DNA from 3 places in the Methylovirgula sp. genome. Region 2 is predicted to be linked to each of the others. Evidence: predicted binding sites of a transcription regulator. Region 2 holds the regulator's gene; each other region holds the start of a gene.
The links. Region 2 encodes LexA, which represses DNA repair genes until DNA is damaged. Its sites were predicted from a motif close to TGTTCNNNNTGTGTTCNG; they were not measured.

Region 1 (4,788 bases), 410 kb from region 2:
AGAAAGTCGAACTTCACGAGCCCCGCCGGCTCGACCCATTTCATGTTGAACTGCGTCGCCGGCATATCGGACTTGGGGTCGCGATAGAGAGGCACGAGTTCTTCAAGCGGCCTGTCGCCGATGACGATGCCGGCGGCATGAGTTGAGGCATTGGAATAAAGACCTTCCAGCGTCTCGGCGATTTTAAGCATCCGCGCGACACGCGGCTCAGCCTCGGCGGCTTCGCGCAGGCGCGGCTCGGATTCGATGGCCTGTTTCAGACTGACCGGCGCAGCAGGGTTTTGCGGCACGAGCTTGGCGAGCTTGTCCACCTGACCCAGCGGCATTTCCAGAACCCGGCCGACATTGCGCATGACGCCGCGCGCCAGGAACGAGCCGAATGTGATGATCTGCGCGACCCGGTCGGAACCATAGCGATCGCGCACGTAGCGGATAACTTCGTCGCGCCGGTCCTGACAGAAATCGATGTCGAAATCCGGCATCGACACGCGCTCAGGATTGAGAAAGCGCTCGAACAGAAGACCGAAGCGCAACGGATCAAGATCGGTGATGGTAAGTGCATAAGCGACAAGCGAGCCGGCGCCGGACCCGCGTCCCGGCCCGACCGGAATGCCATTCTGCTTGGCGTATTTGATGAAGTCCGCAACGATCAGGAAATAGCCCGGAAACCGCATCTTGATGATGACATCGAGTTCGAACGCGAGTCGCGCACGATAATCAGCTTCGCTGAGGCCGGGCGTCGTTCCGTGTTTGGCGAGCCGCGCTTCTAGCCCCGCCTCCGCTTGATGAACGAGTTCCGCGGCTTCGTCCTCGCCATCGCCTGCCGCATTGGAGAAGCGCGGCAGAATCGGCTTGCGGGTCAAGGGACGATAGGCACAGCGCAGCGCAGCCTCGACGCTGTTCGTCAAAGCTTCCGGCAAATCGGCAAAAGCGAGAGCCATTTCCGCCCGCGTCTTGAAACGATGCTCCGGCGAAAGTTGCCGGCGCTCCGGCGCGCCGATGACGGTGCCCTCGGCGATACAGAGCAACGCGTCATGCGCCTCATAATCACCGACGCCGGCAAAATACGGCTCATTGCTCGCGATGAGCGGCAGAGAATGGCGGTAGGCCAGATCGATCAGTTGCGGCTCGGCTTCGCGTTCGGGCGCCAAACCGTGGCGCTGCAATTCGACGTAAAGCCGGCCGCCGAAACACGCCTGCAGAACGTCGAGCCGATGCTCGGCGGCTTCGGGACGCCCAAACGCGAAGCAGCGGTCGAGGGTGCCATCAGGGCCGCCAGTCAAGGCAAGCAGGCCCGCTGTTCGCGCCGCGAGCATTGCCACAGGCAAATGCGGTAGATCACCAGGCTCAGGGTGCAGCCATGCCTGCGAGCCCAGATGCATCAGATTACGGTAGCCCGTCTCGTCCTGTGCCAGGAGGACGATCTCGGCTCGGCCGGCGGCGGTTTCGCCCCCGCGCGATGCGAGCCGGGCCCCGTCGCCGAAATCCAGCGTCAGTTCTATGCCAATGATCGGCTGGACGCCCTCCTTGGCGAGTTTTTCGGAGAATTCCAGCGCACCAAAAAGATTGTTGCTGTCAGTGATCGCCAGCGCTGGCATAGCGTCGGCAATGGCGAGCTTGGCCAATCTGGCAATCGAAAGCGCCCCTTCGCGCAGGGAGAAGGCGCTATGGACGTGAAGGTGCACAAAGCCGACGGTTGCGGCGACGGACGCAAATCCCGGAGCCGGGCTCACAAGTCCCGGCTGGCCCAACCCGCCCGCACCATCAGCGAAAGAAACGTCCAAAATTCGCCTCCGGCCTTAAAATGCGGCTCGTTCGAGCCCGCCAATATCGCAGTTTAGTCGGGGACGATCCAATCCGCGCGTGCCAATGGCGTCTCTCAACAATTTTTCAGGCAGCGCCGACGCTTCGCGCGACAATTGCGATCAGGACGACCAGACAACTCAGGGATACAAGTTCGGCGGCATCTGAGAGAAAAGCAAACATACGCAAACTCCAGGAACGCTTTATGTTCGCTTAATATTCACTTTTTGTTCTTACGTCAAGGGGGGGGGATAAAAAGCCGTCCTCGGGGGTCTATCGATAAAGTTGTACTATCATTGGCTTATATGAAGCACACGTTTTGTTCTTGTTCTATCCCTTTGTTAATTATGGGGAAATCACGAAACCTTTAAGGAACTTTTCAGAAAATGTCATATCTAAATGAGATAGGGTTGGGTCCTGGGTTTGAGAGCCCGCGACGCGCTGCTTGAGCCGGCCAAGTCCATCAGCGCAAAATCTGGCTCAGGAAAAGCTTCGTGCGCTGATGCTGCGGCGCCGTAAAGAACGCGTCCGGCCGGTTGATCTCGACGATCTCACCTGCGGCCATGAAGATCACCCGGTCTGCGACCTGCCGGGCAAATCCCATTTCGTGCGTCACGCAGAGCATAGTCATCTGATCCTCGGCGGTGAGCGTCATGATCAGATCGAGCACGTCCTTGACCGCTTCCGGATCGAGCGCCGAGGTGGGCTCGTCGAACAGCATGATCTTCGGGCTCATGCATAGCGCGCGCGCGATCGCCACGCGCTGCTGCTCGCCGCCTGAGAGCTGGGCCGGATATTTGTCGGCATGATCCGCCATTTTCACCCGAGCAAGATAGCGACGCGCGAGGTCTCCCGCATCGCGGCGTTTCATTTTACGAACCTGGATCGGTGCGAGCGTGCAGTTTTCCAGAACGGTGAGGTGCGAGAAAAGATTGAAGTGCTGAAACACCATGCCGACGTCGCGCCGCACGGCCGCCAGAGAATTGCGATTGAGCGCCATGCCATCGACGGCAAGTGAACCCTGCTGAAACTCCTCCAGCCCGTTGACGCAACGGATGAGCGTTGATTTGCCAGACCCCGACGGTCCGCAGACGACGATGCGCTCGCCCTCCGCCACGCTGAGATCGATATCGCGCAAGACGTGAAATTGGCCGTACCATTTGTTGAGATGCGCGATCTCGACGGCCAGCGGACGCGTGTCGGTCATTCTAATCCTCAAACCGTCGCGCGGTGGTCGTCGCCAAACCGCCGCTCGAGACTTTGCGCATAACGCGACATGCCGAAGCAGCAGATGAAATAGACGAGCGCGGCGAATGTATAAGCTGTGGTGGTGATGGTCGGGCCCGACCAGTTCGGATCGAGCCGCGCCGAATCCACCGTGCGCAGAAAATCGAAAATGCCGACGGTGGCGACGAGCGTGGTATCCTTAAAAAGGCCGATGAAGGTGTTGGCGATTGCCGGAAGTGTCAGCCGCAGGACCTGCGGCAGCACGACGAGCCGCTGGATCGACCAAAAGCGCAGACCCAGCGCCTCGCCCGCCTCGCTCTGCTCCTTCGGCAACGCCTGCAGGCCGCCGCGGATCACTTCGGCCATATAGGCAGAGGCGAAGAGCGCCACGCCAACGAGCGGGCGTACTAGCCTGTTCGGCTCCACGCCCTCCGGCAAAAACAGCGGCAGCATCGTATCGGCCATGAACAACACGGCGATCATCGGCACGCCGCGCATGAATTCGATGAACGCCGTGCTGGCAATTCGCACCGCCGGCAGGCGCGAGCGACGGCCAAGAGCCAGCAAAATGCCGAGCGGCAGCGAAACGACAATGCCGAAGGTCGCGACGACGAGGGTGACAAGCATCCCGCCCCCGAGGTCGCTGCTGACCTGCCGGAGCCCGAGCATCGGGGCGCCATAGAGAAACATGAAAGCGACGATCGGATAGGCCGCGAACCCCAGCCACATGCCGAGACGCCGCGCCGGTGCACGCGGGCTAAGCAGCCACACCGCGAGAATGGCGCCAATTGCGAAGACGAGATTGACCCGCCAACGCTGGTCGAGCGGGTACGATCCGTAAATGAAATAGGGCAGCTTCTCGCGGATGAAGACCCAGCAGGCGCCATCCGCGGTGCGGCACGCCGCGGCGTCGCCGTGCCAGACTGCATCGAAAATGAAATAGCGCAAAAGGTCCGGAACGAGCCAGACAATCAGAACAATCACGAGGGCCGTCAGCGCCACAGATGCGGGCGAGCCGAAAAGATTGCGCACGAACGGCACAATTGACGACACGGCTTTCGGCGGTGGCGGCGATAGGGGCGCCGGCGCGCTGCGAACGAAGGTCGCCACCATCAGCGCGCCACTCCGAGGATGCGCCGGTTATAGAGGTTCATCGCCAGCGAGCCGACGAGCGAAACAAAAAGATAGACCGCCATCGTCACTGCGATGACCGGCACCGCGGCACCCGTCTGATTAAGCACAGTTCCAGTGAAAATCTGCACGAGATCGGGATAGCCGATGAACACCGCCAGCGACGAATTCTTGAACAGGTTCAGATATTGGCTCGTCAGCGGCGGTATAATGAGGCGCAGCGCTTGCGGCACGACAACGAATTTGCGTGTCTGGGCCGCGTTAAGGCCAAGCGCTCTGGCGGCTTCGCCCTGCCCCTTCGGCACCCCGGCGATGCCGGCCCGCACAATCTCGGCAATGAAGGCAGCAGTGTAAAGAATCAGCGACAGAGTCAGCGCGACGAATTCCGGCGATAGTTTCGTCCCGCCGCTGAAATTGAATCCATGAAAGACCGGTATCGAAATGCCAAGCGGCGAAAAGGTCGGCCAAGGGACAAACAGGCCGCGATTATTGAGAAATATATGTCCGGGCAACGCGATCGAGGCGCGCGGCACCGGCAGCGCCTTCAACACCGCATTATACCAGAAGAGAATTTGCAGCAGCAGCGGCACGTTGCGCAAAGCCTCGACATAGATGGCGGCGCATTTC
Region 2 (4,788 bases):
TGTATTGGCGCTTTCGCCGTCGCTGGCGCTGCGCTACCCGATCAAGCAATGGGCGGCCGCAACCGCCATTCTTGGCGCGATCTTCTATGACATCGCGACGGGCTCGCGCGTTGGCACCGAGCGGGCCTTGTTCATGACCTTGATCATGCTCGGCGCCGTGCTTGCCGGACGCCAGTCGCTCAGCATGCGCAATCTCGCGCTCGCCGCCGTGCTGGTGATGCTTGTTGCGCCCGAGGCGATCCTAGGCGCGAGCTTTCAGCTTTCCTTCGCCGCAGTCGCTGCGCTTGTCGCGGTGTATGAATCGCGCGCCGAAAATGGCGCGCAAATTCGCGACGAGCGCGCCGGCCTTGTGGCGCCGTCGCCGATGCGGGCGCGGATCGCCGCGCTCCGCGCGTTCTTCGGCCATGGGCCGCCGGCTTTGCTATTTGCGACTCTCTGCGCGACGACGGCGACGGCCTCGTTCATGGCCTATGATTTCCATGAGCTCAATCCTTACGTGCTCATCGGCAATCCGCTGACGCTGACTCTCATCGAATTGTTCGCGGTGCCATGCGCGCTCCTCGGCACGCTGCTCTATCCGCTTGGGCTCGATGCGTTCGTCTGGCATTATCTCGGCCTCGGCATCCGTTTCGTGCTGTGGGTCGCACGCTGGATCGGCACGCTACCGGGCGCGTCAACGCATATCAATGTCTTCGCGCCCTGGGCGATCGTGTTTCTGACATTCGCGGTGCTTTCGGCGGTGATCTGGCGCTCGGCGCTGCTGCGGCTGACGGCCGTGCCGCTCGCAATCATCGGCCTCTATGGCACGATGAATGGTCCATCCTTCGATATGGCGATTGCCGCGACCGGCGATGCCGTCGCCGTGCGCGGGGCGGACGGCGCGTTGACGATCATCGGCCGGCGGCCAAGCCAGTTCACGGTCGAGCAATGGCTCGGCGCCGACGCCGACGCGCGCGACCCGCATGAAGCAATCGACATGAGCGCCTGCGACCGCATCGGCTGCGTCGGCATTCTGGCCGATGGCCGCAGCGTTGCGCTGGTGCTGGACGACGCAGCTTTCGCTGAAGATTGCCTGCGCGCCGATATTGTCATCACGCCGCTCTACGCGCCGCCGGGCTGCGCCGCGCCGCTCGTCATCGATCGCGACAGGCTACGCGGCAGCGGCGCGATGCTTTTGCGCGCGCAAGGCAAGGGCTGGGCATTCGACACCGCCCGTGCCGTGGACGAAGACCGGCCTTGGTCGCCAGCGCCACCTGTGTGGAAAAGGGCGCGTGCTGCGCCCGAGCAAAAAGCGAACGACAGTCCGGACGCTTCACAAGATTAGCCCGTTATGGCCGGGCTTGACCCGGCCATCCACGACTTACCTTGAGGGCCTTGCATGGATGGCCGGAACAAGTCCGGCCATGACGCGCGTTCAACGCAGCTCAATATTTCCTGATGAGGCTCACCAGCTTGCCCTGGATGCGCACGCGGTCGGGGCCGAAAATGCGCGTCTCATAGGCCGAATTGGCGGCTTCGAGCGCGATCGAGGCGCCGCGCTTGCGCAGCCGCTTCAACGTCGCTTCCTCATCGTCGATGAGGGCGACGACGATGTCGCCGGTCTCGGCCGTGTCCTGCTTGCGGATCACCACCGTGTCGGCGTCGAAAATACCGGCGTCGATCATCGAATCGCCACGCACTTCGAGCGCGTAATGTTCGCCGGTCGAGAGCATGTCCGGGGACAGGGTGATCGTGTGGCTGCGGCTCTGCAAAGCGGTGATCGGCGTGCCCGCGGCGATACGGCCCATGACAGGAATGGCGACCATGCCGGCGCGTTCATCCTCGTCCTCGAACGCGGGCATGACAGGGCGTACCTTGCCGAGATTGCCCTCGATGACTTCGGGCGAGAACTTGCGGCCACGTCCATGTGACATGGGCGTTGTCGACTCGGGCAGGCGCAAAACTTCGAGCGCGCGGGCGCGGTTCGGCAGGCGGCGGATGAAGCCGCGCTCCTCGAGCGCCAGGATCAAGCGATGGATGCCGGATTTCGAGCGCAGGTCGAGCGCTTCTTTCATCTCGTCGAAGGAGGGCGGGACGCCGGTCTCCTTCAGACGCTCGTTGATGAAGCGCAGGAGTTCGCTTTGTTTACGGGTCAACATTCAGGCGCTCTCGCTCTTGGGCGGCTCCGGAGCCGAATCACTCCGGTTCAGAAGACGGGAAGCCGCTAAACAAAGAGTGAACAGAGCCTAACCGTTCTTGCTGTGTTCCGTCAAGGTGGGGCGATATTATATTTCGCGGGACCAACGCTAGATGTTGCATCCGTTTTGAGTGTTCTGGCAAAATCCGCGGATGCCGCTTTCGCAACTTACGACCTGCCTGAACGACGCAGCCGCAGTCTCTTCGTTGATTGCTGGGGGCCTTTGGCTTGTCTCCGCAACGCGATCTACGCCCTCGGATTTCACGGAAGTGGAAGTAGCCATCGCCGAGGGCGGCCTTACAGATGAAATGGGTGCCCTCGGGCCGCAGAGTGTGTATGTCAATACAAAGCCGCTGATAGATTTAGCCAACGCGATTAGGCACCAAAGCCAATACAGCGCAATGGCGGCCATCTTCGCCTTTTTGGCCGCAATTTGTCAGGCCGGAGTCCTCTTAGCTGGTCGCTCTTAAAGGCTTCATTTTTTCGGATCGCTTGGCTTAGGTTGCCGATCTGGTTTTGCCACAACCTTCGCAAAGGCTCGGTCAAAATCCTTCGGATCATTGCTCATTTCAAGCTCGTGCGCAGCTTCGCGAATGTGGGTCGCGCCAAGCCACCTACCTCAGCCCGATGACGAGTCCGCTCAGGTCGGCGTTCACCATCAGGCCGACTTGAAAGCCTTCCAATTCCAACACAGCGCCCTTGTCGTTGGCGAGCCGGATGAGGCGGGCGCCGACACCAACCGTGGCACCCGCACCAGCCGCGCCATAGACGCCTGCAATGTCCGATGGCCGGTAGATGTGGAGAACCCGTCCACGCAAAGTCGTATGCGACAGGCCGAAGACAAGCCCGGCATCGACGCCGCCGACGGTCAGCGCATAACGCCGCCCGTGGAAATACAGGCTGCCGCCGCCGCCATTCGCGCCAACGAACCAGCCACCCTTCACGATGGACAGGCGCACGGTGCCGCTGTCGGCAAACGCGGAGGTAGACGAACTCAGAGCAAAAAGGGCCAGCAGACCGACGAGGCTTGCTCGAACCCGATGAGACAGATGCATGGTGCTTCCCCCCTGAAACCCTGTTGCGCAGTCCCGTCAGCCTATATCAGCGACGAAAAGAAAACCAATTCCCGGGAGCCAGCTCTAAATCGGGTCGCGAGACGGGCGTCTTTCTGCGCTCGGCGTAGCTATTCGTTCATCTCAATTTTTAAGAGCGGGGCAACCAATATCACTCATGCTGCCGAGATTATTTAAAAAACGGTGATTGCGAAATGAAAGTTTATGCCATTGTTTGCGACTTTGTCGCGAGGGATGCACATCCCGATTTTTTTGGATGTCTTGAGGCTCTGGGCGAAGCCTGGTGCCACGTCAATGAATCGATCTGGCTCGTCAAGACGTCATTGTCGCCTCGACAAATCAAGTTACGCCTGTCGCCGCATCTGAACGATTGCGATCAGCTGCTCATCCTCTTTTGTACGCAGGGCGCTTGGCAAGGCTACAACGACATTTCTGCGCTCGGGCTCAAGGCCGTCTTCCAAGCGCAATAAGCCGCCGGATCAGGCGGCCAGTCGCTTGAACAGCGTCGCGAAGAGGTGCCTCAGTCTGACTTGGGGCACTTCATTGGCATAGCCGCCGGTGAACAGCAGGGCGATGAGATGACGCCGTGTTTGCCGATCCAGATTAAATTTCACGGCGACGCCATCTTGGGACTGGCGGACCTGGGTAAACGGCGCTTCGATTCCGTTGGAAAGCAGGAGCGATCCCTGGTCGTCTGCACGCAGACGTCCAAAGTCCATCATCAGATGAGCCCCGCCCAGAGAAATATCACGCAGGACGCAGGGGACTTGCGTGCCATTTGCGAGATGCACAGTCGCGTGCTCTCCGGAATTGAAGCGCTCCTCGACACGCCTTCGCGGGACTTCAACGCAAACTGCGCAGGCAATGACGAGGATCGCAATATTGAAAATGCTCCAGAAGACATTCAGGGCATATCCATCCGTTCCGTAGACGGGAGAAAATTGCGCCGTGTTCCGTGCAATCCCGAGCATCGTCGTCAACGCGATTGCCGCGAAGGGAAGCAGATAACGCCATTGGATAACGACTCGATCTGCGGAAATTCCCTTGGCCGTGACTTTGAACGGATGACCCCATGGCTTGACCAGCGCGATAGCGACGGTCGCGACCATCGAGAAGCTCATCAGCAATTGCGTCACGTCCGTCATGATCGGGACAATGCGCTTGCGGGCGTAAAAGGCCATGAAGAAAGTCGAGCATACGACATAGGGCGCAAGGTAACAGAGCATCCCCGCAGCGGTGCTGGAGATGACGGCCGTCTGCGTCCACCAATAGACAAGTGGCGCGGTGATCATGAGCAATTTGAAGGGCGCATTGCTGATCCAGTAAAGCGCGCCGTCGAAGGACGAAATCCGGTTGATGAGACCGATCTTTGCGGGCCCCGCGAACGACCACCGCGTGTACATCTGCTGAATCGCACCGAGGCACCAGCGCGAACGCTGTGAAATGTAGCTGCTGAGACCCTCGGGCGCGAGCCCCATGCTGAGCATCTCGTTGAGAAATATCGTGCGAAAGCCGTGTTCGCCAAATTTGAAGGAGGTG
Region 3 (4,788 bases), 830 kb from region 2:
AGGATAGAGCCGCGACCGTTGAGATAAGCGGCGCGAATGCCGCCACGGCCAATGATATTGCCACCGGTCGGGAAATCAGGTCCGGGGACGATTGCGATCAGCTCTTCGATGCTGATCTCGGGCCGGTCGATGAGCGCGAACACCGCGTCGATCACTTCGCCAAGATTGTGCGGTGGAATGTTCGTCGCCATGCCGACGGCGATGCCGCCGGCGCCATTGACGAGCAGATTGGGAAATTTCGCGGGAAGAACGACGGGCTCGTGTTCGCGGCCATCATAGTTCGCCTGAAAATCGACCGTCTCGTTGTCGAGATCGTCAAGCAACGGCAGCGCGGAGGTCGCAAGACGCACCTCGGTGTAGCGTTCGGCCGCCGGTGGATCGCCATCGACCGAGCCGAAATTGCCCTGGCCGTCGATGAGCGGCAGCCGCATCGAAAACGGCTGCGCCATACGCACCAGCGCATCATAAATCGCGAGGTTGCCGTGCGGATGATACTTGCCCATCGTATCGCCGGTGACGCGCGCCGATTTGTTATAGGGCCGGTCCGGCAGATAATTGTTTTCATACATCGAAAAGAGGATGCGCCGGTGCACCGGCTTCAGGCCGTCGCGCACATCGGGGAGCGCCCGGCTGACGATCACGCTCATCGCGTAATCGAGATAGGAGCGGCGCATTTCGTCAGAAATAGAGACCGGACGGACGTCCGAATCCGTGGGTCCGGCGCCGTTTTCGTTATTATCGGCCAAGGCAATTCATCCAAACTTGGGAGGAGACTTCTATATAATCAATTGCGCCCAAAAAGGCCAGCCGAGCAGGCTTTGAGTGGCTCAAAAATACTCATAAATTTCAATCTCTTATTGTGGGGACTTGGGATTCTAACAGGCGGATGCGGCGCGAGGCCGCGCATGGCTTGCGAACCGGCCTTTTTCGCGACGAAGTTGGCGTTCGATTCGCACCATGGATGCGGAGCAGAAAGACCGCTAGGCCGCCAGAAATTCTCTGATCTTTTCGCCAAGCGGTGCCATGGCAAAGAGGCCATTGGCATGGCCGAAGGGTCCGTGGATTTCAGCCGTCTCGACCTCTGCGCCGCCCTTAGCGATCGCCGCCGCCGTCGCGCGGGATTTGGCGGCGCGAAAGACCTGATCTTCGGGTGAATAGAGCAGGAGAGTTCTGGCTTTTATCTTTTCGAGATCGGCGACCGTACCCGTCGGCCCGACAGCAAAAGTCTGGTTGGCTTTCACAAGATAAAGCAGATGATTGGCGTCGGATATTTTTGCGCGTTCGGCAGCAATGCCTGACACCACCGTCTGCGCCTTGAAATAATTGCGCAGCGCATTTCCAGGATCAGCGCCGGGCTCCGCGAAGGTGCGGCCGAATTGCGTGTCAGCCCAGATCCAATGATTAGCCTGCAATGTGACGAGTTCGAGCGCCAGCTTCAGGCCCGCGAGCGGCTGTTCATCGAGCGCGTAGGCGCCGTTTTTCCAGGCCGGATCGGCGATGATCGGCGCGCCCCAAAGGCCAAGCCACGCGATGAGCCACGCATCCACTTCGCCCGCGCAAATGACGGGGACGATACGATCCATCATGTCGGGATAGATGGCGGCCCAGGCGAGCGTCTGCAGGCCGCCCATCGACGGGCCCATTACCGCATGAAGCCTGCGGATGCCAAGATAATCGACGAGCGCCTTCTGCACAGCGGCGAAATCGCGGATCGTGACCAGTGGAAAATCGAGACCGTAAGATTTTCCGGTGTCAGGATTGATGCTCGCGGGACCTGTCGTGATGACATGCGGATCGCGCGCATTGAGATTGACCAGCGTGTCGGATGAGAAGACGAAATAGCGATCGGTATCGATCGCCTTGCCCGGGCCGATCAAAGCGTCCCAATAGCCGGGAAAGACATCTTCTTTGGCGTGGCGGCCGGCGGCGTGACTGGTGCCGGAAAAATAATGCGCGATGAGGATTGCATTAGAGCGATCCGCATTGAGCGTGCCGTAGCTCTCCCAGCCAATGCGGACATTTTTGATGAGCTGGCCGCCGGATGTGCGAAACTCCGGCAGCTCGAAGACTTTTTTCTCGACGATCATGCAGCGATCCCCCGCGGCATGATCGTCTGATATCTATTAAAACGGAATGTCGTCGTCGATCATTTCCGCGGCGCGGCTTGGGCGCCTGTCGGAGTCCATCGGCGACGAACGACCGAAGCTGGCACCGCTGCTTGCGGCTTCAACCGCGCCGCCACGCTCGTCGAAAGATTCGCCACGCGCACTGCCGCGACTGTCGAGCAACGTCAACTCGCCGCGGAAACGCTGCAGGACGACTTCCGTCGTGCGGCGCTGGTTACCGTCCTTGTCGGTGTATTCACGCGTCTGCAATTGGCCTTCGAGATAGACCTTCGAGCCCTTCTTGCAATATTGCTCCGCGATCTTCCCCAAATTCTCATTGAAGATCACAATATTGTGCCATTCGGTGCGATCCTTGCGCTCGCCCGAGGCTTTGTCTCGCCAGGATTCGGTCGTCGCGAGGCTGAAGTTCACGACGGAATCGCCGGAATTCATCCGCCGCACTTCCGGGTCGCGGCCCAGATTGCCGATCAGAATGACTTTATTGACGCTGCCCGCCATGACTCTCTCCATTACGCGCTTTGGCCGTGGACCTTAGGGCCGTAGCCGCCTGCCGTAGACTCCAAATAACCCCTCAGATCGGGTTTTCCACGGAAAGGCATTGTTCTTCGTTTGTTCCTAACAATTCTGTTGTTACATAGCAAGTTAGAAATTGACGCTTGCGGCATCGCAAAATCTTGGCAAACGCGCGCCGTGCGGCCTAGGCTGGGCGGCAGACGACGCCGCATCGGGGCGGGGAAACATTCATGTCACAAAAGCCGCTCGACTTCAGTCTTCTGTTGAAGTCCAAGCTGTCCCGACGCTCGTTCGTCGCAGATGAAGTGATTTTTCGCGAGGGCGACAAGGCTGAAGCGCTCTTCGTCATCGAAAAAGGGCAGGTGGAAATTCAGGGCGGCCGGCGCGTCGTCGCCATCCTGGGCCCCGGCGAATTTTTCGGCGAAATGTCACTCGTCGATCCGGCACCGCGCAGCGGCACGGCAGTCGCGGTGACCGATGTCACGCTCGTGCCTGTCTCCGAAAAGGAGTTTTTGCGGATCGTCGGCGAGACGCCGAGCTTCGCGCTCGATCTCATGCGCCTCTTCGTGCGACGCATCCGCGCGCGGGACGGGTATTATTGAGCTAAGCCGGACATTGCCGATAATGATGACGCGCCTTTTGACGAACCGACCCTCGTCGACATGACCATTCATTCGCCCGTCCGGCGGGTCGAGTCGCCGTCCGGCAGCCTTATTTCCGATTGGTATCCGCACGCGCAGCTGCTCGACAGCTACGCCATCGACATCCCCTCTGCACCGTCGCCCAACATGCGCCAGCTCGCGACGCTCGCTCTCGGCAATCCTCCGGTCTGGTTCCGCACGTTGTTGACAATCCGGGACGCGGCCATGCGCCCGCTCGGCGTCAAGAGTTCCCGCCAGTTGCGCGAGGGCACGCCGTTTGCAGCCCGTGTGGACTTCTTTCCGATCCTGGAAGAGAAAGAAAACGAGATCGTCTTTGGCGAGGATGACCGGCATCTCGACTTCCGCATATCCTTGCTGCGTATCCGGGCCGGCGGCAATACAAAGGTCATTGCGACCACGGCGGTGCACATCCACAATCGCCTTGGGCGGGCCTATATCAACATCATCCGCCCGTTTCATCATCTGGTGGTCACGCGATCCATGGCGCGGCTGGCAGCTGGATGTTGAAACCGTCAGGTGCTAGGCGAGCGTCATCTCGCCGGTTGCATTCTCCGTCGTGCCACGGCTCAGCGCGGCATTGAGCTTTACCCTGTCCAACTCGCCTTCCGAGGCCGAGATCACCACGGTCGCGACACCGTTGCCGATGAAATTGGTCAGTGCCCGGCATTCGCTCATGAATTTGTCGATGCCGAGCAGAATGGCCATGCCAGGGACCAGGGCTGGCGAGACCGACGATAGCGTCGCTGCCAGCGTAATGAAGCCGGCACCGGTGACGCCCGTCGCGCCTTTCGAGGTCAGCATGGCGACGAGCAGGATCGTCATTTGCTGACCGAACGAAAGATCGACCCCCAGCGCATGGGCGACGAACAGCGTCGCTAGCGTCATGTAGATATTCGTGCCGTCGAGATTAAACGAATAGCCGGTCGGGACGACAAGGCCGACGACCGAGCGTGAGCAGCCCAGCACCTCGAGTTTTTCAATGAGACCGGGAAGGCCGCTTTCCGATGAACTTGTGCCGAGCACGATCAGCAATTCGTCCTTCAGATAGGCGAGAAACTTGAAAATATTGAAGCCCGCCAGACGGGCGATCGTGCCGAGTACGACGATGACAAAAAGCGCCGACGTCAGGTAAAACGTCGCAATCTCGCCGGCGAGCGCGCCGAGCACTTGCGTCCCGTATTTGCCGACCGTATAGGCCATCGCGCCGAAGGCACCGATGGGTGCGGCCCGCATCACGATGTTGATGATTCCAAAAACCGCAAGCGTGGCCTGGTCGAGCACATCGGTCAGAAGCTTGCCGCGCTGGCCAAGCGCCATCAGGGCAAAGCCAAACAGAATCGAGAAAAGAAGCACCTGCAAAACATCGCCGCGCGAAAAGGCGCCGATGGCGGTATCGGGGATGATGTTGAGCAGATATTGGACCGGGTGCTCCGCGCCGGCGGCCTTGGCATAGGCCGCAACAGCGGCGGCGTCGGCATGTGCGGCAA

Region 1: the regulator LexA is predicted to act here: its motif matches at 2,010-2,027, upstream of dnaE (DNA polymerase III subunit alpha).
Region 3: the regulator LexA is predicted to act here: its motif matches at 2,726-2,743, upstream of ssb (single-stranded DNA-binding protein).

Annotation. Positions count from the first base shown of each region.
Region 1 is NZ_JBBCGP010000001.1:2,866,251-2,871,038, reverse strand. Features, by position in the region: gene dnaE (DNA polymerase III subunit alpha) at 1-1,733, opposite strand, end outside; gene WDN02_RS13930 (amino acid ABC transporter ATP-binding protein) at 2,267-3,010, opposite strand; gene WDN02_RS13925 (amino acid ABC transporter permease) at 3,019-4,143, opposite strand; gene WDN02_RS13920 (ABC transporter permease subunit) at 4,143-4,788, opposite strand, start outside.
Region 2 is NZ_JBBCGP010000001.1:2,458,900-2,463,687, forward strand. Features, by position in the region: gene WDN02_RS12035 (ComEC/Rec2 family competence protein) at 1-1,324, shown strand, start outside; gene lexA (transcriptional repressor LexA) at 1,425-2,138, opposite strand; gene WDN02_RS12045 (hypothetical protein) at 2,791-3,231, opposite strand; gene WDN02_RS12050 (hypothetical protein) at 3,444-3,719, shown strand; gene WDN02_RS12055 (glycosyltransferase) at 3,729-4,788, opposite strand, start outside.
Region 3 is NZ_JBBCGP010000001.1:3,291,365-3,296,152, reverse strand. Features, by position in the region: gene gyrA (DNA gyrase subunit A) at 1-746, opposite strand, end outside; gene WDN02_RS16065 (homoserine O-acetyltransferase) at 981-2,087, opposite strand; gene ssb (single-stranded DNA-binding protein) at 2,124-2,624, opposite strand; gene WDN02_RS16055 (cyclic nucleotide-binding domain-containing protein) at 2,870-3,241, shown strand; gene WDN02_RS16050 (DUF2867 domain-containing protein) at 3,302-3,808, shown strand; gene dctA (C4-dicarboxylate transporter DctA) at 3,821-4,788, opposite strand, start outside.